Regions from separate parts of the Planomonospora sp. ID91781 genome, predicted to be linked through region 1. Evidence: riboswitches for the same ligand, from Rfam matches in the RefSeq annotation. Region 1 holds a riboswitch; the other holds the start of a gene.
The links. A riboswitch is a leader RNA that binds a small molecule or an ion and turns the genes downstream of it on or off. The one in region 1 is predicted to bind thiamine pyrophosphate.
Positions count from the first base shown of each region.

Region 1 (14,450 bases):
GCGCCGCACGCGCCCGGCGGAAGCCGTACCAGCCGACCGCCGCCACGAGCGCCAGCCAGAGCAGGCTCGTCAGCGCGTCGGGCAGGTAGAGCCGGATGAGCATGCCGCGCATCGACTGGTTGGTGGTCGCCGCGTTGGAGCCGAGCCGCTCGGGGTCGAGCAGCGCGCGGAACCAGAAGTCGGCGGCGTCGGCCGGGATCACCGCGAACGGCAGCAGGGTCAGCAGCCCGGCGGTGAACGCGGCCATGAAGAGGGCCCGGCGCTGCTCGGGACGGGCCCCCGGGCCGAAGCCGGTGACCAGCAGGTAGATCAGGAAGACGCCGGGGGTGAGCTTGACCGCGGTGGCCAGGCCGATGAGCATGCCGCGCGGCCAGGCCGGCCGCCGCGCCGCGCAGTCGGCCAGGCAGAGCGCGACCAGCAGGATGTCCACCTGGCCGAACCGGACCTGGTCCCTGATCGGCATCAGGTAGGTGCAGGCGACCGTCAGGAACGCGAACGCCAGCGGCGTCCAGAGCGACCGCGGCGGCGTCCACCGGGCCCCGGCGGGAGGCCGGGCGCGGTCGAGACGCTCCCAGACGGCGCGGAAGCCGTACCGGACGGCGACCATGAGCGTGGCGAAGATCCCGGCCGTCCAGCCCCACTGCGCCGCCGTCCACGACATCGCCGCCAGCGGCGTGGCCAGCAGCGCCGCGATCGGCGGGTAGGTGAACGGGAGCAGCTGCGGCGCGGGCGTGGCGAAGTCGTAGACCGGCCGTCCGGCCAGCACCATCTCCCCGCCGGTACGGTAAACGTCCAGATCGACCAGACGCTGGTCGTCGACGTTGCCCAGCCAGTGGAGCACCAGCGGGGCCGCCGCCAGCGCGATGAGCGCCGGCACCGGCAGCCACGCCCGGATGGGCCGCCTGATCTCGGTCGCCTCGTCGGTCCTCACGACCAGGCAGGCTACCGTGACGCGGGAACCGGCCGTCGACGGACGGGAACTGAGGGGGAGACCGGATGGGCCCAGCACGCGGACGCCGCACACCGCACCGGAACGCTCCGGAGCACGCCCGCCGGACCCCGGCGCCGGGCGCCCTCGGCGCCGCCGCGGTCCGGGCGGCCCGCCTGGCGCTCCTGCTCGTCACCGCCGCGCTCCTCGCCCTGCCGGGAACCGCTACGGCCGCCACCCCCGCCGCCCCGCCGGGAGCGGGGACGGCCGGCGCCCCCGCCGCCCCGCCGGGAACCGCTACGGCCGCCGGCCTGCCCCCCCTCCCGGGAGCGGGGACGGCCGGCGCCTCCGCCGGGGACGGACGGCCCGCCCGGGTCGTGGTCGTCGGGGTGCCGGGGCTGCTCTGGAGCGATCTGGACCCGGTGCGGACGCCGAACCTGTGGCGGCTGACCGGCTCCGGCGGGGCGGCTTCGCTGTCCACCCGGGCCAACCCGCCCAAGGGACGGGGCTTCATCTGCCCGGTGGAGGGCTGGCTGACGGCCTCGGCGGGGCAGCGGGCTGGCACGTCCGCCCCGGGCTGCTCCCCGCCTCCGGTCCCGCAGGTCTCCGGCGAGGGCGCCGGCGTGCCGGGCTGGGCGCAACTGGTCGCCTTCAACGCGGACACCTCCTACAAGCCGGTGCTCGGTCAGCTCGGGCAGCTCGTCACCGATGCCGGAGGGAGGGTGGCGGCGGCCGGACCGGGGGCCGCTCTCGGGGCCGCTGACAAATCCGGAAAAGTAGCCAAATACGCGGAGACGGTGGAGCGGCTGGGTGAGCTGACCCCGTACCGGCTCGTCGTCGTCGAGGCCGGAGACCTCACCCGCGCCTGGCTCGAGGACGGCAGCGGCAGCGGCAGCGGCAGCGGGACCGCCACCGGGACGGACGGCGGGACCGGCGCGGCCGGTGACGCCGCCGGCACCGGCGACGGCACCGATCGCGACGTGCCCGCCGCGCCGCCGGACGAGGTCAGGCGCGAGGCCGTGGCCGGGATCGACCGCCAGGTCGGCGCCGTCCTCGACCGCCTCCCCCCGGACTCCACGCTCCTGCTCGGCGGCCTGTCCGACGCCTCCGACGTGGCCCACCTGCACGTGGCGATCGCCTCCGGCCCGTCGCCGGACGGCTCGCCGTACCCCCGCGGCTACCTCACCGCCGCCTCCACCCGCCAGAACGGCCTGGTCACCACCACCGACCTGACCGCCACCGCGATCGCCCTGCTGGGGCTGGAGACGCCGAAGACGGTCGTCGGCCGCCCCTGGACCGGCGGGGACCCCGCCCCGGGCGCCGGAGCCTCCGGAGGCGCCGCAGACACCCCAGGAGACGCCCCGGGGGACGCCACCGCGGCCGTCGTGGCGGACCTGGCCCGCGAGAACCTGGCCAGCCGGGTGGTGAACCGGGTCCGCGGCCCGTTCTTCGGCGGCTTCGTGGCCGTGCAGATCCTCTTCTACCTGCTGGCCGCCGCCGCGATCCGCCGGGGCTGGGGCGGCGCGCGGGCGCTGACCGCGGTCCGGGCCGTCGCCGCGGTCAGCGGGTCGATCGCGGTCGCCACCTTCCTCGCCCAGCTGGTGCCCTGGTGGGCCTTCCCGGTCCCGATGGCCGGGGTGGTGCTGACCATCCTCGGCATCGCCTGCGCCGTCGCCGCGCTCGCGTTCGCCGGGCCCTGGCGGTCGCACGTGCTGGGCCCGCTCGCCGTGGTCGCCGGGATCACCTCGCTCACCCTGCTGGCCGACGTGATGACCGGCTCGACGCTCCAGGTCAACGCCGTCACCGGGTACGAGCCGGTGGCCGGCGGGCGCTTCTACGGGTTCGGCAACATCGCCTTCGCCGTCTACTCCGCCGGGACGATCCTGGCCCTGGCCGGAATCGCCCAGTGGCTGACGTCCCGGGGACGTCGCGGGCTCACCCTGGCGGTCTGCGCGCTGTACGGCGGGCTGGCGGTCTTCGCGGACGGCTGGCCGGGCTGGGGGGCCGACTTCGGCGGGGTCCCGGCGTTCCTGACCGGGCTGGCCGTCTTCCTGATCCTGCTCTCCGGCCGCCGGGTCTCGGCCGTCCGGCTCGGCCTGGTCGGACTGGCCGGGATCGGCCTGATCACCGCGATCGCGGTCGCCGACCGGCTCCGCCCCGCCGGGCAGCGCACCCACCTCGGCGCGTTCGTCCAGCAGGTGCTGGACGGCGAGGCCGGGACGGTGATCGCCCGCAAGTTCACCGCGATGGTCGGGGTCACGGTCGGCAACTGGTCGCTGACCCTGCTCACGCTGGTCGCGCTGGCCTTCCTCTTCCTGGTGCTGGACCGCCCCTCCCGCTGGGGCGCCCCCGCGCTGGGACGGGCCTACGCCCTCGCCCCGGCGCTGCGGGCCGGGCTGATCGGCGCGCTGACGTGCGCGCTCATCGGGTTCCTGATGAACGACTCCGGCATCGCCATCCCGGCCATGGCCCTCACGGTCGCGGTGCCGCTCACGCTGGCCGCCTGCGTGCGCGCGCTCCGGCTCGCGCCGCCCACCACAGCAGAGCGGCCGTCAGAGCAAGCAGGGACCACGGCACCACCTGCTGCCTGACGACGGTCTTCAGCCAGAGCAGGTCGTCGGGGCGGAGCGCCTCCCGGGCCGGGAGGTAGCCGAGCGAGAGGATCGCCGTCCTGGCCACCACGAACCCCTCCAGGGCCGGCCAGGCGGGCGCCGCGGCCAGCAGCGCGAAGGCCAGGCCGTCGTACCAGGGCAGCGCGTACGGCGCGGCGAACAGCCAGGCCACGACGATCACCGCCGCCACCAGCGGGGCCGGGGCCTCCGGCGGAACCGGCCGCCGGACCGGCGCCGAGGTCGACGGCGGGACCGGAGGGGTCGAGGTCGACGGCGACGGCGGGACCGGAGGGGTCGGGGGAAGAAGCCGGCCGCCCGCAGGGACCGCGCCGCCCGGGCCGATCGGGCCGCCCGGCACGGCCCGGAACACCAGCCAGGCCAGGGCCGCCAGCAGGAGCACCGACCCGGCCTGGATCCAGACCGCGTACGCGCCCGGCCCGAACAGCGACTGGAGGGCGAGCTTCACCGGCTGCCACGGGGTGCCGAGGGAGACCTTCCGGCTGGCCGCGCCCACCTGGTCGAGCACGTGCGGCCCGGCGATCCCGTAGACCGCCGCCACCGTGGCCGTCGCCGTACCGGCGACCAGGACGAGCCTGCCGGGCCGGCGGCGCAGCTCCCAGGCGGGCCCGAGCGCGACCAGCCCGGCGTTGAGCTTGACCCCGATCCCCAGCCCCAGCAGTACCCCCGACGTCGCGCCCCCGGCCGCGCCCCGCAGGGACGAGAAGGCGAACAGGGCGGCGGCCATGCAGGCCACGGCCATGGTGTCGACGTGCATCCCGGCGGACAGGTGGTAGATCATCAGCGGGTTGGCCGTCCAGAGCAGCGCCGCCCGCCGCTGGAGGTCCGCGTCGGCGGCGGTCAGGCGGTGCAGCAGCAGCCCGGTCCCGACGAAGGCCGCGGCGTTGAACAGCGCCATCCCGAAGACGGTCAGCCGGACCGAGTCGCCCCCGGCCAGGCTCGCCAGCGCCTGCACCGCCGTCGCGACCGGGCCGTAGACGCTCGTCACCCCGGCCCACTCCTCGACGGCCCCCGCCACCGGGTCACCGGGGAACGCGGCGGGCGCGACGGCGTACGGATCACGGCCCAGCGCGGCCAGCCGTCCGTAGGCGGCGTAGTTCAGGTGGTCGGCCGAGCCCGACGGCGGCAGGAGGGCCAGCAGTGCGGCCACGGCGGATCCGGCCCAGAGCAGCAGCCGCGGATCCGGCCGCCACCGCGACCGCAGGGCCGCGGCCAGGCCGGTCCCGCCCAGCGCGATCGCCGCGGCGGCCAGGGCGATCACCAGGTGGCCGCCCGGCCCGGCGTTCAGGGAGTACGGCGGGTGCCAGGAGGGGCCGGGCAGGCCCGGCGCCATGGCCGAGGGCCCCAGCAGGCCGATCAGGACGGTCAGCCCGGCCGAGAGCCCGATCGCCACCGGGGCGAACACGCCCAGAGCGTCACGCGCGCCGTGCCGTACGGGTCCGCCGGCCACCGCCGTGTCCTGAGTCACCCGCAAATTCCAGCACACCCGCCGCGGTGCCCGCGGCGGGGCTCAGACGTGCAGCGCCCTGCGGGCCAGGAGGGCGCGGGCGACGTCGCGGAACTGCCGGGTCCGGTGGAGCTGGGCCCGCCAGTCGGTGCCGGTGGCGCGGTGGGACATCTCCACCTCGACCTCGCGGACCCGGAAGCCCCGGCGGAGCAGGTCGATCGTGAGGCCCGTCTCCACGCCGAAACCGCGCGCCAGCGGCCGGGCCGCCTCGAAGGCGGCCCGGGTCAGGCAGCGCTGGCCGTTGAGCGGCTGGGTGGGCGTCCAGCCGGTGGCGCGCTCGATGCCGTCACGCGCGAGCCGGACCACGAACCCGTGGCCCCCCAGCTTGACCCGGGTGACGAAGACGGCGATGGTCATGTCCGCCTCACCCGCCGCGACCGGCTCGATCAGGGGCACGGCCGTGTGCGCGGTCTCCCCCAGGTCGGCGTCCAGGAACAGCAGGTGCCGCGGAGGCCCGCCCCGCTCCTCGTCGAACAGCCGCACGACCTCCGCGCCGCTCTCCATCGCGGCGGCCTTGCCCCGGTTGCGGCTGTGCCGTACGACGCGGGCTCCGGCGGCCCTGGCCACCCTGCCGGTCCGGTCGGCCGAGCCGTCGTCCACGACGACGACCAGGTCCACCCCGGGCAGCGCCCGGGCGGCGGCCACGGTGGCACCGATCCGGTCGGCCTCGTCCTTGGCCGGGATGATCACTGCTGTGCCGGTCATGCCGCCCTCTTCCGCAGGTCGCCTCGTCCGCCGGTCGCCGCGTGCGCGCGGCCCTCCGTCCCGGGCCCCGCGAGGCGGCTCACGCCTTGGGCTCGGCCGCCAGCAGTTCCTCGGGCACCGCCTCGTGGACGGTGAACACCGAATCGAGACCGGTGACCTGAAGAATCTTACGGACGGCGGGGCGCGGCCCGGCCATCTCCAGGACCCCTCCCTGCTCGCGCAGCCGTTTGAGCGCGGACAACAGGACGTTCATGCCGGTGGAGTCGCAGAACTCCACGCCGGACATGTCGACGACCATGAAGGCGGCGGCGCTCTCGTCCAGCAGCCGATCGAGCTCGGACTGCAGGCGAGGCGCGGTATATAGGTCGATTTCTCCGACAATGGTCACAATTGTGTGGCCACCATGAGATCGAGTTGAGACTTTTAGCTCCACAGCGGGCACACTAGCGGCGCCGGAGCCCCGGGTCACGTTCTACGGCCCAAGGGGGTGTCCTGTTCAAGGTTTTGCCTGCCGGGGCTATCGGTCCCGGCCCTTTGTCGCCCGTTCTCCCCTCACGCGAACCCTCGGTGCGCGAAGCTTGACAGCGTGCAACACCGGCTCGGCCGGAAAGGGGGGAGGCCCGGAACCTCCCGACCGTCGCTGCACCAAGTCGACGACGGACGACGAGTAGAAACGGGCCCAGTAGCTTCGATGAACAACGATCTTCCTGAGGATCCCCAGCGCCAACTGCTCCGCACGCGCCTGGAGTCCACCATCACGCGCGCCACCAGGTCCACCTCGTGGCAGGACGCGACCCACTCCCTCCGCGGTCTGGTGAACCGCGAGGGCTTCGTCCCCATCCGGACCCGCCTCACGAGCGACGACCTCGACTTCCTGGAGGGAGCACGCCAGGAACTGCTCGACTTCGCCGAACTCGGGATCCGGCTCCTGGACCTGCACCAGCCCCGGGACGCGGGCGGCATCACCAGCGACGCGGCGCATCCGATCCTGCGCTGCCGGAGCTGCATGTGGCGCTGGCCGTGCCCGACCTTCCGGGCGATGTCGGAGAGCTTCGGCGCACTGCGGGACCCCCTCTCCCGCGAGCCCGCCGAACCGGCTCCCGACGGCGCCTCCCTCTCCGACGAGGTCCAGGTGACCCTCATGGTCCCGGCCCAGTCGGAGGGCCAGGCCGCCCTGTCGGCGGTGCCCCGGAGAGTCGTCGGAGACATACCGGTCTGACCGCGGCGGTCTCACTTCGACAGGGGGAGGCGGATCTCGAAGCGGCAGCCGGGCCCGGCGTTGACGACGCCGATGGCACCCTCGTGGGCCTCCACGATGCCTCTGGCGATCGCCAGGCCGAGCCCGGCGCCCGCGCCGTCCCCCCGCGGGCTCCGGGCCGCCTCCCCGCGGAAGGCCACGTCGAAGACCCGGGGCAGGTCCTCCGCCGGGATCCCGCCGCAGCGGTCGGTCACCGACAGGCGGGCCAGCCCGCCCTCCGCAGTCGCGCGGACCGAGACCGTGCCGCCGGCCGGGGTGTGCCGGATCGCGTTGGCCACCAGGTTGCACAGGGCCCGGGAGAGCTCCCCCGCGTCCGCCTGGACGGGCACCACCGGGTCCACGGAGCCCGCCAGCCGCACCCCCTTGGCCCGGGCCAGCGGCTCCACCCCGGCCAGCGCGTCGGCGACCAGGTCACCGAGGCCGATCCGGCGGCGGGACAGGCGCAGCGCGCCCGCATGGATCCTGGACAGCTCGAACAGGTCGTCGACCATCCCGGAGAGGCGGTCCGCCTCCAGCCGGATCCGGGCGTGGTAGCGGTTCACCGTCTCCGGGTCGGAGACCACGCCGTCCTCCAGCGCCTCGGCCATGGCGCGCATCCCGGCCAGCGGGGTGCGCAGATCGTGACTGACCCAGGCGACGAGCTCACGGCGGGCGCCCTCCAGCGCGCGCTCGCGCTCGCGGCCGAGACGGATCCGCCGGTAGGCCTCGTCGAGGGCGGCGGCGATCGTGCCGAGCTCGGCCGGGAGACCGCGGGGCGGGGTGAACTCCCCCGAGTCGGGCACGTCGTGCACGGCGGCGACGAGCCTGCGGCTGGCGGCCACGACGCGTCGGCCGAGCACCGCCGCCACGCCCAGGCCGGCCAGGCCCCCGATGACGACCACGCTGAGCACGATGTCCCGGGAGCCGCCCTCGATGATCATCCTCATGGTGATCGCCGCGACGCCCGCCACCGTCACCACGACGGGGACCGCGGCGAGCACCGCGAGCATCGTCCCGATCGACCGCTCACGGAGCAGGTGCATGGCGCCCAGCCCGGCGAGCGCGACCGGCAGGCCGAGGCCGGCGGTGACCGCGGCGATCTCCACGATCTCGGGGATCACGCCGGCTCCGCGGGCTCGTAGCGGTAGCCCACGCCCCAGACGGTGACGATGCGGCTGGGCACGGTCGGGTCCGGCTCGATCTTCTCGCGGAGGCGGCGGACGTGGACGGTCACCGTGGAGGAGTCGCCGAACGACCAGCCCCAGACCTGGTCGAGCAGGGTGGACCGGCTGAACGCCTGGCGGGGGTTGCGCATCAGGTGGGCCAGGAGATCGAACTCGCGGGCGGTCAGCGTGACCTGCTCGCCGCCGAGCCGTACCTCGTGCGCGCCCACGTCGACCACCAGGTCGCCGTCCCGCAGCACGCCCGTGCCCGTCGGCATCGACGCGCCGCGCGCCCGCCGCAGCACCGACTGGACGCGCAACGCCAGCTCGCGGGGGCTGAACGGCTTGGTGACGTAGTCGTCGGCGCCGGTCTCCAGGCCGGCGACCCGGTCGATCTCCTCGCCCAGCGCGGTCAGCATGATCACCGGGACCGGCCGGCGCTCCCTGAGCTTCCTGCAGACCGTCAGGCCGTCCAGCTTGGGCAGCATCAGGTCGAGCACGAGCAGGTCGGGCGGGTCCGCCAGCGCCCGCCTGAGCGCCTCGGCACCGTCTCCGACGCACTCGACGCGATGCCCGTCGCGTTCGAGGTAGCGGGCCACGACCTCGGCCACCGTCGGGTCGTCCTCGACCACCAGAATGCGCGCGCTCATGGCCCCACGGTAGGCCCGCGCGTCCTCCTCCGGAGGAAACCGTCACCGGCCCGTAAGACCCCGGCGCGCCCGCGTTATGCGCCATCGTTATGCGGCCCGCCCCGCACCGGGCCGATCTCCGGCGTACGGTGGACCCATGGGTCGTATCGTGATGGCAGTCCTGGGCGTCCTCCTCGCGCTCTACGTGGTGTTCGGGCTCGTGCTGCCCGCCCTGTTCGGGCTGTTCAAGCTCCTGCTGGTGCTGGCCTTCGTGGCCTTCGTGGTCGTCGCCCTGGTCACGGTCGTCGGCCGGTCCAAGTGACCCGGTCCACCCGGGCGGCCCTGCGGTGAACCCCCTGCTCGTCCTCCAGACGCTGTTCGTCTGGCTGCCCGACGGCGGCGCCCTGACGGTGACCGCCGTGGCCGGGCTGGGCGTGCTCCTCCTCGCGTGGGCGCTGCGCACGGCGCCCTCCGCCGCCGCGTCCCGGCCGGGCCTCCGTCCGCCGGGGCGGGGCCGCGCCGCACCACCGGTCTTCGTACGGCAGTGCGATCCCGGCGCGCCCGGACGCTCCCGTCCGCGAGCGCCCTCCGCGGGCCCGGCGCCCGCGTGACCCCCTGAGAGAGCACCCTCCCCCGATCCGGGGGAGGGCGATCGCGGGTGCCTTCTGCGCCGACTCCACTCCGTTCAGAAGGGCTCCTCAGTGTTCGATCCCGTCCTCGGCTTCACCGCCGACCTCATCGCCGCGCTCGCCGGCCCGCTGGGCTCCACCGCGCCGGCGATCGTCCTGTTCACCGTCGCCGTCCGGCTCCTGCTGCTCCCGCTCAGCGTCATGCAGGCCAGGGGCGAGCGGGTGCGCAGACGGCTCGCTCCCCGGATCAGGAAGCTGCAGGACCGCCACGGCCGCGACCCCGAGCGGCTCCGGCGGGAAATGGCCGCCCTCTACGCCGCGGAGAACGCCTCACCTCTGGCGGGCTGCCTGCCGGGCCTGGCCCAGTTGCCGTTCTTCGCGGTCATGTACCAGGTCTTCGTCTCGTCGACCATCGCCGGGCAGGCAAACGCGCTGCTCACCCACGGGCTGTTCGGTGTGCCGCTGGGGCAGCAGTTCGCGGGCACGGTGGCCGGGTTCGGACTGATCAGCGGCCCGTCCCTGGTGTTCGCCGGGCTCTTCCTGCTCCTGCTGGCCGTGGCGGTGATCACGTCGCGGCGGATCCGGCGCACGATGGCCGAAGGGGACCAGGAGGTCCAGCCTGCGGCCCTGCGCGGGCTGATGCCGCTGCTCCCGTTCGGGACGCTCCTGGCGGCGGCCGTGCTGCCGCTCGCGGCGGGGATCTACCTGCTCGTCACGACGGCCTGGACGGCGGGGGAGAGGGCGGTGCTGTACCGGGCTTCTCCCTCCCCCGCCTGATTCAGATGCACTCCCGGACGGCGGGTGAGGGAACGGCGGCATGACCGTTGCTCACCGTGTCGGCGGTCGCGACGGCCGCCCACACGGTGGTGACGTCCCCTTCGTGTCTGACCCCCCAGTTCTCGGCCAGGTATTCGACGATGCCGAGCCCCCGGCCCCCCAGCGAGGAGAGCGCGGCTCTCCCCGCGCGGGGTTCGGTGGCCGAACCGCCGTCACTCACAGCTACCTCGACATATCCGTCAGTGCACTGCCATGCCACTTTGATCTGCCCGGACGGCAGGGGGTGCGCATGCCGGAGCGCGTTACTCAGCAGCTCGCTCACCACCAGCACGGCGTCATCTATCACGGTCTCGTAGACGCCCCATTCCTGCAGGTCAGAGCTGAGGTACTGACGTGCGACGGCGACGCTGGACGGTGCATACGGCAACAAGACGACGCTCGACGGACCCACCTCCCCCTATCCCTGTTCCCCCCTGAGGAGCACACCCCAGTACGACCGAAATGCCCCGTTAGATAGTCATAGAAACCGCAGACCGGTTACAGCTTGTGCACGCTCGACAATAGATCGGCGCTTCCATTGCCGCCTCGTTACCGCCCCGGCGTGTCCCTGCCGGTAACGGGAGCCGGGCGTGTCGGAGCCCGCCGGGGCGGACCCGGCCTGGCGAGCCGTCCGATACGCTGCCGTGACCACGCGCCTGGACGGGAGAGGGTGGGACATGTCATCCGGGTCATCCGGCGATCTCGACGCACTGCTGCGGGTGACCTCGCCCACCTACGTGGGGGACCGGCATCCCGACGTCGCGTTCGGCGTCCACGAGGGCCCGGTGGGGCGGCTGATCCTCGCCGTGTCCGGCCGGGGCGTGGCGGCCTGCAGCTACGAGGACGAGAACGTCGTCTTCGAGCGCGTCGCCCGGGGCGTCAGCTCGTTCATCGGGCCCGACCCGCGGCGGCTCGACCCCGTCCGCCGGGAGCTGGACGCCTACTTCTCCGGCCGGCTGCGCGCCTTCACCACCACGGTCGACCTCCAGCTCGCCACGCCGTTCGCCAGGACCGTGCTGCAGATGATGCTCGCCGTGCCGTACGGGACGGTGACCACCTACCGGGAGATCGCCGGGCGGATCGGCCGGCCGCGGGCGCTGCGCGCGGTCGGCAACGCGCTCGGCGCCAACCCGGTGTGCGTGATCGTGCCCTGCCACCGGGTGGTCGAGAGCGAGGACGTGCTGGGCGGCTACGCCGGCGGCACGACCGCCAAGGAGCGGCTGCTCCGCATCGAGGGACGCCACCGCCCCCGGTAGCCCTCCGGAGATCCCGCGCCGTCCTCCAGCGGCGGTCCGTCAGCGGCGGTCCGTCAGCCGGCCGCGGAGGGCGCCGACGGCCAGGGTCACCAGGACGGGGACGATGAACGCGGCGAGGGAGGCGCTCATCCACGGCTGCGGGACGAGCCCGACCAGGTCCCGCGCGCCCGTCCAGAACGCCTTCCACCAGGCCAGTTCCGGTGCCGTCGGCAGCGCCGCCAGCATCCACCAGGCCGCGAAGCCGAGCACCCACGGCAGGACCATGAGCCAGCGCGAGGGCGCGGTCTCCGAGGTGTCCCAGCGGTCCCTGCCGCCGAGCAGGAAGTAGTCCACCGCGAGGACGGCGAACATCGGGACGAAGACCGCTCCGATCAGGCCCAGGAAGGCGGTGTAGGTGTCGGCGCTGACGAAGATCGCGAGCAGGGTGACCAGCGCGCCGGTGCCCGCCGAGATGATCCGGCGGTCCAGCCGGGGCAGCAGGTTCTGCAGGGACATCGCGGTGGAGTAGACGTTCACGAACGACTGGTCGGTCTCGCGCAGCACCAGGATGCCGAAGAAGAGCCAGCCGAGCGGGGCCGCCACGAACGGGTCCCAGACCTTGTCCGGGTCGTTGCCCACCAGTGCCAGAGCGGCCACGCCCAGGGTCAGGCAGGCCACCTGGGCGACGGTGTAGCCGCCCACCACGCCGGTGAAGGCGGCCCTGCCGGAGCGGGAGAAGCGGGCGAAGTCCGCGGCGACCGGGACCCACGAGACCGAGAGCGCGATCACGTAGTCGACGGAGGGGGCGAACGCCTCCCAGGTACCCGCACCGATCGCCGGATCCCTGCTGAAGAGCGCGTAGGCGAACCAGACCGTCGAGACGACCACGCCGGCGGTGACGAAGCGGCGCAGCAGGCGGACCGCGCCCAGCGGCCGGATGGTCAGCGCGGTGGTGATCACCCCGCCGAGGACCACCCAGACGGCGTAGGGCACCTCGGCACCGAACGATCCGGCGATGGCCTGGGCGCCCTGGGCGATGACCCAGAGCTCGAAGGCCCCCCAGCCGAGCATCTGGACGATGTTCAGCACGGTCGGCACGTAAGACAGCCGCGCACCGAACAGGCCCCGCAGCAGCACCATGGCCGGGGCGCCGGTCTGCTGGCCCGGGATGGCGGCCAGCGCCACCATCGCGGTGCCGATGAGGCTGCCGACGACCGCGGCCGCCACGGCCGCCAGGAAGCTCAGCGGCCGGTCGCCGAGCGGATCGATCAGCGCGATCGCACCGGAGAACCCGAGCAGGCTGACGCCCAGGTTGGCCCAGAGCGCACCCTGGTCGAGCACTCCCAGGGCCCTGGGCGGGGCCTCGTCGAGGGTGAGAGGGGCCTCCGCGTGCTTCGCGGCCACCCCGGAACCGGCGACGTCGGACGTCATCACGCGCTCCCTACGCCGGCATTACCCGGACAGGTTCATGCGGTCGGCGGCGCGTGGGAGGGCCTTCTCCGGCCCTCCGCGTGGTCCCGCCCTCTCAGCCCGGCTCCGCCCGAGCTCCCGCGGTAGATATTCCGTCCCGGATTATGCCATCCGCACCGTTCAGCGCAAGAGCCCGGGTCCGGCGGCCCGGCCCAGCCCGTTCCCGCCCGACTCGACCTCACCCGCTCCCGCCCGGCCTCACCCGCCCGGTCCCCGCTCACCCGGTCCCATCCGCTCCCGCGCCCTTCAAGCCGCGGACGGGTCCCGACCGTCCCGCCCCTTCAGGCCACGAACGGGTTCTGGCCGGTCTCGCTCACCATCGGACGGCCCGCGAAGGCCCAGGACTGCATGCCGCCCCCGACGTTGACCGCGTCCCGGCCCAGGTGGTTGAGCCAGGCCGCGGCGTGCGCGGAGCGCCCGCCCACCCGGCAGACCACGTAGACGGGGACGTCGCCGGGGACCTCCTCCACGCGCGCCTGCAGCTCCCCCAGCGGGATGTGCACGGCCGTGGGCGCGTGCCCCGCCCGCCACTCGTCGTGCTCGCGCACGTCCAGCAGGAACGCCTCATCGGGTACGGCCTGCACTTCGACCTCAGGAACATTCATGGCCCCATGATGCCCGCTCGGCGGACCACCCCGTCCGCCTCCGGCCGGAATCCCCGCCGCAGGTCAGGGCACGTCCCAGAAGGCGAGCTCGTGGGCCATCCCCGCGGTGAACAGCTCCCTGGCCCGCCGCGGGTCGGGCGCCGCCTCGTCGATCATCACGGCGATGCGCCCGGTCAGCTCCGCGAAGCCGGGGTGGGCGTAGGTGTCGACCCAGGCGCGGTAGCGCGGCTCGGCGGGCGGGTTCTCGGCCAGGATCCGGCCCAGCGTCGAGTAGCCCCACATGCAGGGGTAGAGCGCCGCCAGCCCTTCGGCGTAGGAGGCGGCCGACTCCAGCAGGAACGCGGTGTAGGCCGCGCACGCCGGCCCCTTGCGCGCCCCTTCCAGGTCGGCCCCGAACTCCGCGGACAGGGAGCGGTGCAGGTCCAGCTCCTCGTGGAAGGTGGCGTGGGCCAGGTCCACCAGGTCGCCGAGGTGCCCGTCCGGGGCCTGCCAGGCCAGCCGGGAGAACACCCGGACGTAGTCCAGCAGGAAGAGGTAGTCCTGCTCCAGCCACGACCGGAACACCGGCTCGGCCAGGTCGCCCCGGGCGATCCCGGTCACCGTCGGATGGGCGAGCTGCGCGTCGAGCAGGGGGCGGCCGATGGCGTGGAGTTCCTCAGAGATGCTCATAGGCCGGGGATTGTCGCAGAGACCGCCTTCCCTCCAGGACCGGGGTACGGCGCACGACACCGGGCCGGGGTACCGCGCACGACACCGGGCCGGGGCGCGGTGTCCTCCGCCCGGACGGCCCCGGTAACCGCCGGCCGCGGCCCCATCCGTGGCGCAGCCTCCTTCGGCCGGGTCAGGCCAGCGCGGCGGCGCCGAAGGAGACGCTGAAGCGCCTGCACCAGATGGTG
Region 1 covers NZ_JABTEY010000001.1:1,001,064-1,015,513, reverse strand. Annotated here, with positions in the region: gene HS048_RS04680 (glycosyltransferase 87 family protein) at 1-931, opposite strand, end outside; gene HS048_RS04675 (hypothetical protein) at 997-3,519, shown strand; gene HS048_RS04670 (hypothetical protein) at 3,419-5,026, opposite strand; gene HS048_RS04665 (glycosyltransferase) at 5,069-5,770, opposite strand; gene HS048_RS04660 (STAS domain-containing protein) at 5,850-6,203, opposite strand; gene HS048_RS04655 (hypothetical protein) at 6,462-6,989, shown strand; gene HS048_RS04650 (sensor histidine kinase KdpD) at 7,001-8,128, opposite strand; gene HS048_RS04645 (response regulator transcription factor) at 8,125-8,820, opposite strand; gene HS048_RS04640 (hypothetical protein) at 8,957-9,121, shown strand; gene HS048_RS04635 (DUF6412 domain-containing protein) at 9,147-9,410, shown strand; gene HS048_RS04630 (membrane protein insertase YidC) at 9,501-10,205, shown strand; gene HS048_RS04625 (ATP-binding protein) at 10,207-10,632, opposite strand; gene HS048_RS04620 (methylated-DNA--[protein]-cysteine S-methyltransferase) at 10,922-11,500, shown strand; gene HS048_RS04615 (cytosine permease) at 11,540-12,910, opposite strand; TPP riboswitch at 12,901-13,041, opposite strand; gene HS048_RS04610 (rhodanese-like domain-containing protein) at 13,231-13,554, opposite strand; gene HS048_RS04605 (TenA family protein) at 13,618-14,223, opposite strand; gene HS048_RS04600 (DM13 domain-containing protein) at 14,396-14,450, opposite strand, start outside.

Region 2 (14,450 bases), on a different contig from region 1:
TCTCCCACGTCCCTCAGACCTCTCCCGTCCCGGACTCCCTCCGCCCCGCAGGCCCTCGATCCCCGCCCGCCCGGCGGGGTCACCCGGCTCACGGGCCGGCCGCCCGTTCCACGATCCGGGCCCAGTGCTCCAGCAGGACCTGCGCGGAGTCGGCGTCGGGCCCCTCGGCCCACAGGTGGGTGACCGCCTCGGAGGGGTCGGGCAGGACCAGCGTCCAGCTCCCGTCCTCGCCGACGACCCGCACGCCGTCGGTGGTGTCGATGCGCTGGCGCTCGGCCGCCTCGATGACCGAGCGCATCACCGCCCCCTTGGCCGCCCAGGGGGTCGGCACCGTACGGCGCAGCAGCCTGGCGACGGGGATCCTGGCGTCGATCTGGCTGAGCGAGAGCCGGGTCCTGGCGACCAGGCCGAGCAGGCGCAGGAAGACCGCCAGCCCGTCCACCGCCGGGCCGAACTCCGGCACGATGAACCCGCCGCGCCCGTCCCCGGCGAACACCATGTCCGGCGCGCGGGAGGCCGCGGTGAGCGCGTCGAGCGCGGTGGAGGTCCATTCGACCTGCACGCCGTGGAAGCGGCAGACCTGCTCGGCCACCCGCGTGGTGGTCACCGGCAGCGCCACCCGGCCGCCGCGCCGCTCGGCCGCGACCAGGTCCAGCACGACCAGCAGGGCGCGCTCCTCACTGATCAGCTGGCCCGTCTCGTTGACCAGCGAGACCCGCTCGCCCACCGGGTCGAACCGCACCCCGAACGCCGCCCGGGAGGAGCCGACCAGCTCCGCCAGGCGCTGCAGGTCGCGGCGGCGCTCGGCGAAGGTCTCGGTGGGCGAGGCCTCGTCCAGCCGGTTGTTGACGGTCAGCACGTCGACCCCGGCCCTGCCCAGCAGGCTCGGCAGCACCAGGGAGGAGGTGCCCCCGGCGCAGTCGACCACGACCTTCATGTCGGCGTCGCGCACGCCGGTCATGTCCACCCGGCGCAGCAGCTCGTGGGTGTAGTCCTCGACCGCCCGCGGGGGGAAGCCGAGCTCGGCGATCTCGCCGGGGAAGGCCCGGCGGAACTCCTGGCGGGAGAAGACCCGTTCCAGTTTCCGCTGCGCGGACCGGGACAGGTCGGCGCCGCTGTCGTCCATGAAGACGATGTCCACGCTCTGCGGGTCGCCCGCGGTGGTGCGCAGCGCGATCCCGCCGACGGCATTCTCCTTGGCCGTGTGGAAGCGGGAGACGGGCAGCGGGGTGGCCTCCAGGTCCAGCACGTTGATGGCGCTGGCGTTCAGGGCGCTGATCACCGCCCGCTTCAGGGCCCGCGCCGCGCGCGAGGAGTCGCGGGAGGTGACGACCGAGGCGCCCTTGCGCAGCGTCGTGGCGTAGGCGCTGGCCAGCCGTACGCACAGCTCGGGGGTGATCTCGACGTTGACGAGCCCGGAGACCCCCCGGGGACCGAACAGGCTGCGCTGGCCGCGGGACTCCCAGATCACGCTGGTGTTCACCACCGCCCCGGCCTCGACGGTCTTGAACGGGTAGACCTTGACGCCGGAGGAGACGTAGGCCTCGGCCTCGATGACGCACTCGTCCCCGATGACGGCGCTCTCCTCGATCCGGGCCCCCGTCATCAGGTCGCTGTTCTTGCCGATGACGCAGCCGCGCAGGTGGACCCCCGGGCCGACGTAGACGTTGTCGTGGACCACCGCCCGGTGCAGGAAGGCGCCCTCGCGGACCACCGCGTTGCTCCCCAGCACGGTGTACTCGCGCAGCTCGGCGCCGGCTTCGACCTTGGCGTAGTCGCCGATGTACAGCGGGCCCTTGAGCACGGCGTCCGGGTCCACCACGGCGCCCTCGGCCACCCAGACTCCGGGCGAGAGCTCGAAGGCGTCGAGGTCCACCGCCACCCGGCCGGAGAGCACGTCGGCCTGGACCGCCAGGTAGCTCTCGTGGGTGCCGACGTCCTCCCAGTAGCCCTCCGCCACGTAGCCGAAGATCGGGGCCCCGCGCGCCAGCAGGCGGGGGAAGACGTCCGCCGACCAGTCGACCGGCTCCCCCGCGGCGACCTCGTCGAGGATCTCGGGCTCCATCACGTAGATGCCGGTGTTGACCGTGTCGGAGAAGACCTGGCCCCAGGTGGGCTTCTCCAGGAAGCGCTCGACCCGGCCCCGCTCGTCGGCGATGACGATGCCGAACTCCAGCGGGTTGGGCACGCGCTTGAGCCCGATGGTGACCAACGCGCCCTGCTCCCGGTGGAACCGGACCATGTCGGTCAGGTCGATGTCGGTGAGCGCGTCACCGGAGATGACCAGGAACCGGTCGTCGCGGAGCTCGTCCGCGGCGTTCTTGACGCTGCCGGCCGTGCCGAGCGGCGTCTCCTCCGTGGCGTAGTACAGGTCCATGCCGAGCTCGTCGCCGTCACCGAAGTAGGTGCGGACGAGGGCGGCCAGGAACTGCACGGTCACCACGGTCTCGGTGAACCCGTGCCTCTTCAGCAGCCGCAGCACGTGTTCCATGATCGGCCGGTTGACCACGGGCAGCAGCGGTTTGGGCTGGTTGGCGGTCATCGGCCGGAGCCGTGTCCCCTCCCCGCCCGCCATCACGACGGCCTTCACGAATCACCTCATTAAGGCGTTCCAGCTCCTTTGAGAAGTTGCCGCACCTGTACCCAATACAGCACCCCCGACCACCAGTACAGCCCCACGCCCCAGATGGCCAGCGCCCAGCCGAGGATCCGGGCGGGGCCGGCGTACCACGCGTCGTGGTGGGCGAGGAAGAGGAGGGGGAAGGAGTAGAGCAGGTTGGCGGTGGCGGCCTTGCCCAGGAAGTGCACCGGGAGCGCCGGGCCGTACCCCAGGCGGCGCAGGATCGGCGGGATGCCCAGCAGCATGACGTCCCGCAGCGGGATGACGAGCGCCAGCCACCACGGGATGATGCCGCGCAGCGCCAGGCCGAGCAGTGTCGCCAGGATGTAGAGCCGGTCGGCCAGCGGGTCCAGCAGCCTGCCGAGCCTGCTGGTCTGGTTCCACGCTCGGGCGATCTTGCCGTCGAGCCAGTCGGAGAACCCGGCGAGCATCAGCAGCGCGACGGCCCAGCCGTCGGCCTCGGGGCCGAGCACGAGCCAGAGGAAGACGGGCACGCCCAGCAGCCTGGCCAGGCTCAGCGCGTTGGGGACCGTCCAGATCCGGTCCTCGGTCCCCGAAACTTCCGCATTCACCCGTTCGTCCCCTCCCCGTACCTGAGGGTGACACTACTGTGTTGATGGCGACGCTGACGCGTCGCGGCTCGGGGGCCGGTAACCGGCCTCGGCCCGGAGGAGTGACATATCCCTCACCGCCGTGCGGGCTGGCGATCGGCGTGAAGATCGCGTTATGGTTTCGCCGACCAACGCGGGAGCCCGGAGAACCGGGCTGAGAGGACGGCTGGAACGGCCGCCGACCGCCAGAACCTGCTCCGGGTAATGCCGGCGAAGGGAGTTTGCGCGATGTCCGACGCGCGCCCGACCAGTTCCAAGATCTACTGCGGTGACCTCCGCGTCCCCATGCGCGAGGTCCGGCTGACCAACGGCGAGTCCGTCACGCTGTACGACACCTCGGGCCCCTACGCCGACCCCGCGGTGACCGTCGACATCACCCGCGGCCTGCCCCGCCTGCGCGAGGAGTGGATCACCGGCCGGGGCGACGTGGTCCGGTACGGCGGCCGCCCGGTCGAGCCGGGCGACGACGGCTACCGGGACCCCGAGTCCCGGTCGCGCGACCTGCGCTCGCTGGACGCCGTCTTCACCGGCGGCGGCCATCGGCCGCTGCGGGCGGCGGGGGCGCCGGTGACCCAGCTCGCCTACGCCCGGCGCGGCGTGATCACCGAGGAGATGCGGTTCGTCGCCGTCCGCGAGGGGGTGAGCCCGGAGTTCGTCCGCGACGAGGTGGCCGCCGGACGGGCGATCATCCCGGCCAACGTCAACCACCCGGAGAGCGAGCCGATGATCATCGGCCGCAACTTCCTCGTGAAGATCAACGCCAACATCGGCAACTCGGCCGTGGCCTCCACCATCGCCGAGGAGGTCGACAAGATGACCTGGGCGACCCGGTGGGGCGCCGACACCGTGATGGACCTGTCCACCGGCCGCAACATCCACACCACCCGCGAGTGGATCATCCGCAACTCCCCGGTGCCGATCGGGACCGTCCCCCTCTACCAGGCGCTGGAGAAGGTCGGCGGCCGCCCCGAGGAGCTGTCCTGGGAGGTCTACCGCGACACCCTGATCGAGCAGTGCGAGCAGGGCGTGGACTACTTCACCGTGCACGCCGGGGTACGGCTGGCCCACGTGCCGCTGACCGTCGGACGCAAGACCGGCATCGTCTCCCGGGGCGGCTCGATCATGGCGGCCTGGTGCCTGGCCCACCACCGCGAGAGCTTCCTGTACGAGCGCTTCGCCGACATCTGCGAGATCCTGGCCGCCTACGACGTGGCGTTCTCTCTCGGCGACGGCCTGCGCCCGGGGTCGATCGCCGACGCCAACGACGAGGCCCAGTTCGCCGAGCTGCGCACGCTCGGCGAGCTCACGAGGATCGCCCACGCACACGACGTCCAGGTGATGGTCGAAGGCCCGGGCCACGTGCCCATGCACAAGATCAAGGAGAACGTCGACCTGCAGCGCGAGCTCTGCGACGACGCGCCGTTCTACACCCTCGGCCCGCTGACCACGGACGTCGCCCCCGGCTACGACCACATCACCTCCGCCATCGGCGCGGCGATGATCGGCTGGTACGGCACCGCCATGCTCTGCTACGTCACGCCCAAGGAGCACCTGGGGCTGCCGGACAGGGACGACGTGAAGACCGGCGTGATCACCTACAAGATCGCGGCGCACGCGGCCGACCTCGCCAAGGGCCACCCGGGGGCCCAGGCCCGGGACGACGCCCTGTCCGACGCGCGGTTCGAGTTCCGCTGGGAGGACCAGTTCGACCTGTCCCTGGATCCCGACACGGCCCGGTCCTTCCACGACGAGACCCTGCCCGCCGCCCCGGCCAAGACCGCGCACTTCTGCTCCATGTGCGGGCCGAAGTTCTGCTCGATGCGGATCAGCCACGACATCGCGGCCGCGTACGGCGGCGGCGCGGGCCTGTCCGGCGACGACGTCGAGGCCGGCCTGCGGGCCAAGGCCGAGGAGTTCGCGGCGAACGGCAACCGCGTCTACCTGCCTCTGGCCGACTGACCGGCGGGTCCCGCGGCCCCGCGGTCCGGAACCCGCCGGACCGCGGGGCCGCGTGCGCCGGGCTCCGCGGCGGACGGCGGTCCGGGTGACCTCCGTCGCATCCCGCGGCTCTCCTCAGTTCCCTTCCTCCCGCACCGATGGAACGGCGACGCCCCCACCCGGGACCGTCGTACAGCCCTCCCCCGGTTCAGCGCTGGAAAGGACCTGCCGTGAACCCCCTCTTGACCGAATTGAACCCCCCGCGGTGACCGTACGCCGCAACGCGCTGCGCGGTCGCTTCGCCGACCTGCGCATCAGCACCAAAATGCTCGTCGCCGTGGCGCTGGTGGCCGTCATGGCAGGCGTGATCGGCGTGACGGCGCTCAGCCGCATGTCGACGATGAACGAAGACATGCGGTCGATGGGGAGGGCCAACACCAACCAGGCCGCCCTCGGCGAGGTCCGCGCCCGGATGGCCGACATGTACAACACCTCGGTGGGCGCCGTCCTCGAGCGGGCCCCCGAGAAGCGGGCCGAGCGCACCCGGCAGGTGCACGACTACACCGACCAGGTGACCGCCGCGTTCGAGGCCTACAGGGCGGACGTCGCGGATTACCAGCCCCTGCAGCAGGACCTGGCCGCCTTCGAGGAGGTGTGGCAGGAGTTCGAGGTCCTGCGCGACGCCGTGATGTTCGGCGCGCCCCTGCCCGCAGGATCGGGCACGGACCTCGCCCAGGCCGCCACCCGGCTCGGCGAGACCTCCATGGAGCTCAACGTCCTGATGGACAAGCTGGTGGACAACGAGCGGAAGGCGAGCGAGATGATGGTCGCCGCCGGCAACGCCGGCTACGAGGACGCCCGTGTCTCGGTCATCGTGCTGCTCACGGTCGGCCTGGCGCTCTCCGTGGTCGTCGCCCTGCTGATCGCCCGCACGATGGTCGGCACGCTGCGGAAGCTGTCGCAGACCCTCTCCGCCATGGCCCGGGGCGATCTGACCCGGACCGTCGAGGTGACCTCCCGCGACGAGGTCGGCGAGATGGCGGTGGCGGTCAACCAGGCCAACACGGCCATCCGCGAGGCCATCGAGGCGCTGGCCACCAGCGCCGACACGCTGGCCGCCAGCTCGACCGAGTTGTCGGGCGTCAGCGACCGCATCGCCGCCAGCGCGGACGAGGCCTCCACCCAGGCCGGCAACGTCGCAGCCGCCGCCGGCCAGGTCTCGCACAACGTGCAGACCGTCTCGGCCGGCAGCGAGGAGATGGGCGCGTCCATCCGGGAGATCGCGCACAACGCCGGCGAGGGCGCCAAGGTCGCCTCGAAGGCGGTGGAGGTCGCCGCCTCCACCAACGAGACCGTCGCCAAGCTCGGCGCCTCGTCGGCGGAGATCGGCAGCGTGATCAAGACCATCACCTCGATCGCCGAGCAGACCAACCTGCTGGCCCTGAACGCCACCATCGAGGCGGCGCGGGCCGGGGACGCCGGCAAGGGCTTCGCGGTCGTGGCGGGCGAGGTCAAGGACCTGGCGCAGGAGACGGCCAAGGCGACCGAGGACATCTCCAAGCGGGTCGAGGCGATCCAGGCCGACACCGAGAGCGCGGTGGCGGCCATCGCGGAGATCTCGACGATCATCGGCAGGATCAACGACTACCAGCTGACGATCGCCGGTGCGGTGGAGGAGCAGACCGCCACCACCGGGGAGATGAACCGCAGTGTGGCCGAGGCCGCGCAGGGCAGCGCGGACATCGCGGCCAACATCTCGGTGCTGGCCGGGGCGGCGCGCGTGACGGCCGAGGGCGTGGGCGAGAGCCAGCGGGCCGCGGCCGAGCTGGCCGGGCTGTCGGCCCGGCTGCACACGCTGGTCTCCGGTTTCCGTTACTGAGATCCGGGCCCGGCCGCCCTCGGACGGGCGGCCGGGTCCGGTCGCGGTCCGGTCGCGGTCCGGTCGCGGTCCGGCCGCAGGGTCAGGAGCGGCGCGCGGCGGCGCGGGGCGACCAGGCCCAGACGAGCACGGCCACGGTCAGCCCGAACAGCGCGAGCCCGCTGGGCACGTGGGTGCCGAGCGCCTCCCAGCTGAAGTGCTGGCCCATCCCGACCAGGAACAGGCCGAGGCTGGCCAGCGCGGGCCAGCCCGCGCCGCGGCCCGGCCGCCAGACCAGCACGGCCGCCACGATCTGCAGGAGGGCGATCAGGTGCACCGCCATGCCCGCCATCACGTGGGTCTCGGCCAGGTCCGCCCCGCCGTTCACGGCCTGGCCGGCGAACGAGGCCGCGACGATCAGCCCGGCCGCCTGCGCGGTGACCAGGACGCGCAGGCCGTACAGCAGGCCGGTGGAGACCGGGCGGGTCTGGGCGGCGCGGCCCTGGGTGATGACCTCCTGCATGAGAGGTGTCCTTCCTCGCGGTGGTTGCCTGGCAGCACATCGTGGCCGCGAGGGGGCGCTCCCGTCGTCAGCCCGGGGGCGGACCCGCCGGTCCGCCGCGGGGAGGATTCCGTACCGGGCGGAAGTCCGCGCCGACCAGGCCGATCCGGTGGGCGACCACCGCCGCCTGGATGCGGTTGCGCAGGCCCAGCTTGTCCATGGCGGTGGAGACGTGGGTCTTGACGGTGGTCACGCCCACGTGGAGGGCGTCGGCGATCTCCCCGTTGGACAGTCCCGCCCCGACCAGGGAGAGCACCTCCAGCTCCCGGTCGGTGAGCCCGGCCGGGACGCGCGGGCCGGCCTGCTCCTCGGCCGCCAGGGCGCGCTCCACCACGCGGCGCAGCACGGAGGGGGCCAGCAGCGGCTCCCCCGCGGCGGCCCGGCGCACGGCGTCGACCATCCGCTCCGGCTCGTCGTCCTTCACCAGGAAGCCGATCGCCCCGGCCCGCAGCGCCGCGTAGACGTTCTCGTCCTCGGCGAACGTGGTCAGGATGACGATCCGCGCGGCGGGCCAGGCCGCCAGGATCCGCCGGGTGGCCTCCAGCCCGTCCACCCGGGGCATGCGCAGATCCATCAGCAGCACGTCGGGGCGGAGCCGCTCGGCGTGCTCGACGGCCTGCGCGCCGTCCACGGCCTCGCCGCAGACCTCCATCTCCCCCGCCGCCTCCAGGAGCATCCGCACGCCCGCGCGCACCAGCGCCTGGTCGTCGGCGACGACGACCCGGATCACGGGGCCTCCTCCCCCTGCCGCCGGGACTGGGCCGCACCGCGCCCGCTCACACCGTCTCCTCCTCCTCGCGACGCCACGGCAGCAGTCTGTACTGCGGCGTCATCCCGCACGAATATCCGGCCGGATGGCCGGGGCGCTCCACCGGGAGCGTCGCCGCCAGCCGCCAGCCGCCGTCCGGGCGGGGACCGGCGGACAGGTCCCCGCCCAGGGCGCGGGCCCGCTCGCGCATGCCCGCGATGCCCTGCCCCGAGGAGGGCAGCGCGTCGCGGGGCCCCGGCGGCGGGCCGCTGAGCACGTTCACCTCCAGCGCGCCGCCGGCGTCCCGCAGCTCGACGGTCGCACGGGTGCCGGGCCCGGCGTGCTTGAGGACGTTGGTCAGGCCCTCCTGGACGATCCTGGCGGCCGAGGCGCGCGTCACCAGGGGGACGGACTCGGCCCCCGGGTCGAGGCGGAGCTCGACCTCCAGCCCGGCGGCGTTCATCCGCTCCACCGCGTCGCGGACCACCTCCTCGGGGTCGGCGACGGGCAGGTGGGCCAGTTCGGGGTCGCGCAGCACGTTGAGCAGGCCCCGCAGGTCCTCCAGCACCTGGTGGCCGGTGGCGCGGATGTCGGCCAGCGCCTCGGCCACCGGCCCCGACGGCGCGGCGTACTGCGCGGCGCCGGCCCGCAGCACCATGGCGCCGACGTGGTGGGCGACGATGTCGTGGACGTCGCGGGCGATGCGCTCGCGCTCGGCCAGCAGGTCGGCCCGGGCGCGCTCGGCGGCCAGCTGCCTGGCCTCCTCGGCCATGGCCAGCTGCAGGCCCGCGGCGGCCCGCCGGACGCCGAGGTAGCGGCCGATGATGACCGGCGCGGCCACCATGGCCATCAGGGCGGCGATGCGCAGCGGGGTCACCTCGGCCAGTTCGTCGCCGACGACGTTCAACGCGGTCACCCCGGCGGCGAGCAGGTAGGCGACGGCGGTCCAGGACCACGAGGCGTACATCGCGAAGGCGCCCAGCGTCACCAGGAACAGGCCCTGCAGCGAGTTCGCGGCGAACTGCGCGTTCTGGTCGGCCAGCAGCACCAGTACGGCCTGCAGCGCGAAGGCCGTGCCGGGGAGCAGGCGGACCAGCCCGGCGGTGAGCCCGCAGCCGATCACGAACCAGCCCACCCCCCAGACGGGCCACGGCCCGGCGTCCCAGCCGGTCCAGGTGTCCAGGACCATGAAGGCCACCCCGCCGCCGGCCAGCAGCAGGTCCAGGCCGGGCCGGCGCTCCACCTCGGCCACCGCCTCGATGGGGCTGCGCAGGTAGCGGCCGACCACGACCGGGACCGCGCTCATCCCGAGCGGGAAGTACCAGGTGGCGGCGGTGAGGGCGGTCGCCGGGTCGGCGAGGTTGACCGCGGTGGCGGCGCCGGCCAGGACCGCGCCGGGCACGATCCGGCGCCAGGCGTCGCGGTGGGCGAGGATCCCCACGGCCACCGGGAGCAGGATCTGCGCGGTGTCGGTGGCGAACGCGGGGAACCGGTCGCCGACGACCAGGAAGGCCGCGTAGTAGGCGCAGACCACCAGCGGACCGCGCCGGACGAACCCCATCGGGGCCCCGGCCAGCAGGGCGAGCGCCGCCGCGGCCGGCCACGGCGCGGGCTCGCCGGTCTTGCCGGAGACGACGAGGCCGAGGGCGATCCCGGCGAGCGCCAGAAGGACGTCCGGCACCGGACCGCGGGATCTCATAGCGAAAAGGTATCCGCCCGCGCAGGCGGTCCGCTCATCCTCCCGAAGGGCGGCGCCTCCTCCTACTGGCCGGAAGATCGGCCGAATGACCGGTAATCAACGGCCAAAGAACCCTTAACCTTCACATCATGACCAATGACACCGCGGTCTTCCTGGGGCAGTGGATGCGGGCCCCGGGGACCACCGGAGCCGTGGCACCGAGTTCCCGCCGGCTCGCCGAGGCCGTGACCGCACCGATCCCCCACCGGGGCGATCCGGTGATCGTCGAGCTCGGCCCCGGCACCGGCGCGTTCACCGCGGAGATCCAGCGGCGGCTGGGCGGCCGGGGGCACCACCTGGCGGTCGAGATCAACCCGAAGCTGGCGGAGTTCCTCGCGGCCCGCCACCCCAAGGTCGACGTCGTGGTCGCGGACGCGGCGGAACTGCCGGACCTGCTGGAGCGGCGGGGCTTCCTCCAGGCCGACGCGGTCGTGAGCGGGCTGCCCTGGGCCGCGTTCTCCGAGGGGACGCAGGCGAGCCTGCTGGACGCCGTCGCCGCCGTCATGGGGCCGAACGCGGCCTTCACCACCTTCGCCTACAGCTTCGCCAAGCACCTGCCGCCCGCGCGGCGCTTCCGGCGGCGCCTGCACCGCACCTTCGAGGAGGTCGTCACGGGCCGGACGGTGTGGGCGAACGTCCCGCCGGCCTTCGTGTACCACGCGCGGCGCCCGCGCGCGTGACCCTCGCCTTCTGACCGAACTTCGTTCTACCATTGCGTGCGCAACCGGTTCGCTGCGCACGCGACCAGGACGGAGCCGATCAGGGTGGACTTCACTCTTCCGGAGAGCGCGCTGGCCGTACAGCGCGGCGTCGCCGACATCTGCTCACGCTACGACCTCGGCTACTGGCAGCGCTGCGAGTCCGACAAGCGCTGGCCGGAGGAGGTCTGGGCGGAGCTGGCCAAGGGCGGCTGGCTGGGGCTGGCCGTCCCCGAGGAGTACGGCGGAGGCGGCCAGGGCCTGCTGGAGCTGGCCGTGGCCACCGAGACCCTCTCCGCCTCCGGCGCGGCCGGAGGCTCGGCGTTCACCTACGTCCTGACCCCCGGCTTCGGCGCGATGACCCTGGCCCGGCACGGCAGCGCGCGCCAGCGCGAGGAGCTGCTGCCCCGGCTGGCCACCGGCGAGATCGAGACCTGCTTCGCCCTCACCGAACCCGACGCCGGCTCCAACGCGCTCGGCATCTCGACCTCCGCCCGCCGCGACGGCGACGAGTTCGTGGTCAACGGCCAGAAGATCTGGATCACCGGCGTGCAGCGCGCCGCCTGGATGCTCCTGGTCACCCGGACCGTGCCCGCCGCCGAGGCCCGCCCACGCAGTCACGGCCTGACCGTCCTGCTGGTGAACGTGCCCGAGGCCGTCGCCGCGGGCCGGCTCTCCTACCGGCCGATCCCCAAGATGGGCGCCAACACCACGCCGTCCAACACGGTCTTCATCGACGACCTGCGCGTGCCGGCGGCGAACGTCGTCGGCGAGGCGGACCAGGGCGCGCGGGTGCTGTGGGACATCCTCAACCCCGAGCGCATCCTGCTGGCCGCATCCGCGCTCGGCGGCGCCGAGGTCGCGCTGCGGGCGGCCGTGCAGTACGCGAAGGAGCGCGAGGTCTTCGGCCGCCCGATCGGCGCCAACCAGGCCGTCGCCTTCCCCCTCGCCCAGGTCAAGGCCAAGATCGAGCTGGCCAGGCTGATGCTGTACAAGGCCGCCTGGCTCTTCGACGAGCGGCGGCCGTGCGGCACCGAGGCCAACATCGCCAAGCTGACCGCCTCCCAGGCGGCCTGGGAGGCGGCCGACCACGCCTTCCAGACCCACGGGGGCATGGCCTACTCGCTGGAGTACCCCGTCGCCCGGCTGCTGGCCGACGCCCGCATCGGCAGGGTCGCCCCGGTCACCGAGGAACTGCTCCTCAACCACCTGGCCACCCAGGTCCTCGGCCTGCCGCGGAGCTTCTGACCCGCACCCGCCCGGCGGCCGCCGCGCCCGCCGCCAGCACCAGCGGCACCAGCAGGTACGGCCCGCAGGCGGCCAGCAGCGCCAGGGTGAGGACCGTGGCCACCGCCGCGGTCCGCCGCCCGGCCCCGGACAGCAGGCGGGTCGCGGCGGCGACGCCGACCGCGGTGACCGCGGCCAGGCAGGCCGAGGTCGCCCGCATCAGCGGGTCGAGTCCGAGCCCGGAGCCCGCCACCGCCGCGGTCACCGCGCCGGAGAGCACGGCCAGCAGGAGCAGGCTGCGGTGCGGCACCCGGCCCGGGTCCGCGTCATGCCCCACCCGCGCCGAGTCCGCGCCGTGCCCCACCCGCGCCGGGCCCGCGCCGCCGGCCAGCCAGGCGGGCAGTGCGCCGTCGCGGGCCAGCGCGGCGCCGAGCCGGGCGCCCCCGGCCACGTAGGTGTTGATCGCGCCGAAGCTCAGCAGCAGGGCCGCTCCGGCGGTGACCGGCCCGGCCAGGCTCCCGGCGCCGTGCTCCAGCAGCAGGGCGAGCGGGACCGGTGAGACGGCCGCCCGCCCGCCGAGCACGCCGATCACGCTCACCGCCAGCCCGGTGTAGAGCACGCCCACGACCGCCAGGGTGAGCACCGTGGCCCGCGGCAGGTGGCGGCGGGGATCGGCGAACTCGGCCGACAGGTGGCTGGCCGCCTCCCAGCCGACGAAGGCGAAGAACAGCACTCCGGCGGCCCGGGCGACCCCCTCCGGTCCGTGCGGGGCGAACGGCGTGAAGTTGCCGGGCCGTACGGCGGGCAGGGCCGCCGCCACCGCCGCGACCAGGAGCGCGACGAGCAGGACCGCCAGCAGGAGCTGCAGCCCGCCGGAGAACCGCAGGCCCGCGTGGTTGGCGGCGAACGCCGCCGCCAGCAGCCCGCAGGTCACCGCCAGGGTCCCGCCGGCGCCCAGCCCCAGGGCCGAGGAGACGTACTCGGCTCCGATCAGGGCTCCGGCCGGCACTCCGACCGGGACCGCGAAGTAGAACCACCAGCCGGTCACCGCCGCGGTCCGGGCGCCGAAGGCCCGCGCGGCGAACGCCGCCACCCCGCCGCCGTCGGGGAACCGGCCGCCCAGCGCGGCGAAGGTCAGCGCCACCGGCGCGCTGAGCGCCAGCAGCGCGGCCCAGGCCACGATCGAGGCCGGTCCGGCGGCGGCCGCGGCCAGGTGCGGCAGGGCGAGCACGCCGGGCCCGAGCACCGCCCCGAGGAGCAGCGCCGTGCCCTGTCCCGGTCCCAGCCGGCCGCCCGGCCCCGCACCGCCCGTCCCCCGTGCCCCCGCCACCCGCGTCGCACTCGTTTCCGGCACCGCACACCGGCCTTCCCATCGATCGGTCATATGCCAAGGAAGGTAGCCAGACGAACGAAGAAAACGGCCTTTCATCGAACGTTCGACCGGAATCACGGCATAATCACCGTCATGGACGAACTTGATACGGAAATCATCCGCCTTCTCCAGACGGATGCGCGGCGGTCCAACCGGGAGCTCGCCCGGCTGCTCGGCATCGCCCCCTCGACCTGCCTGGAGCGCGTGCGCGCGCTCACCCGGCGGGGGGTGATCCGCGGCTACCACGCCGAAATCGACCACGCCGCCCTCAACCGGAGCGTCCAGGCCATGGTCTCGGTGCAGGTCCGCCCGCTCAGCCGGGCCGTCATCGACAGCTTCAAGGAGTCAGTCAGCGCCCTGCCCCAGGTGCTGAGCGTCTTCGTGCTGGCGGGCGGCGACGACTTCCTGCTCCACGTCGCCGTGCAGGACCTGGACCACCTGCACGGTTTCCTGCTCGACCGGCTCAGCCAGCGCCGCGAGATCGCCGGGTTCCGCACCTCGGTGATCTTCCAGCAGGTGCGGAACCCGGTGCTGAGCCGCCTGCCCGACCCGGCGTGACCCGGAGCCGGAGACCGGGCCACGGACAGGCCACGGACGGGCCACGGACGGGCGCCGGAGCGGCGTCCGGCGTCCGGGGCGGCGTCCGGGGCTACGGATGTCCGGCGGTCAGCGGGCGCGGCACGGGCGTCCGCCGCCCGGAGTCCGGTCCGTCACGCGAAGGCCTCCTTCAGCCGCGCGGCCGCGTACTCGCGCGCCTCGGCCGCCTGGTCGAAGAAGCCGGGCAGGCCGAAGAAGCCGTGGATCGCCCCGGCGTAGCACCGGTACTCGACCGGGACCCCCGCCGCCGCGAGCCCGGCGGCGTACGCCTCGCCCTCGTCGCAGAGCGGGTCGCACTCGGCGGTGAGCACCGTGGCGGGGGCCAGGCCCGCCTTGTCGGCCAGACGAAGCGGGGCCAGCCGCGGGTCGGCCGGGTCGCCGCCGTACTGCGCGGCGAACCAGGCCATCTCGTCGGCGCCGAGCCCGTAGCCGGTGGCGTAGGTCCGGTAGCTGGGCGTGTCCATGGCGACGTCGGCGACCG
Region 2 covers NZ_JABTEY010000002.1:67,562-82,011, reverse strand. Annotated here, with positions in the region: gene HS048_RS19560 (mannose-1-phosphate guanyltransferase) at 89-2,590, opposite strand; gene HS048_RS19555 (CDP-alcohol phosphatidyltransferase family protein) at 2,602-3,192, opposite strand; TPP riboswitch at 3,355-3,467, shown strand; gene thiC (phosphomethylpyrimidine synthase ThiC) at 3,460-5,190, shown strand; gene HS048_RS19545 (methyl-accepting chemotaxis protein) at 5,435-7,048, shown strand; gene HS048_RS19540 (hypothetical protein) at 7,131-7,550, opposite strand; gene HS048_RS19535 (response regulator transcription factor) at 7,618-8,319, opposite strand; gene HS048_RS19530 (sensor histidine kinase) at 8,366-10,036, opposite strand; gene HS048_RS19525 (class I SAM-dependent methyltransferase) at 10,165-10,755, shown strand; gene HS048_RS19520 (acyl-CoA dehydrogenase family protein) at 10,840-12,021, shown strand; gene HS048_RS19515 (APC family permease) at 11,975-13,330, opposite strand; gene HS048_RS19510 (Lrp/AsnC family transcriptional regulator) at 13,466-13,930, shown strand; gene HS048_RS19505 (alpha/beta hydrolase) at 14,083-14,450, opposite strand, start outside.
Region 2: linked by a shared signal. The riboswitch ahead of thiC (phosphomethylpyrimidine synthase ThiC) and the one ahead of HS048_RS04615 (cytosine permease) in region 1 are both predicted to bind thiamine pyrophosphate.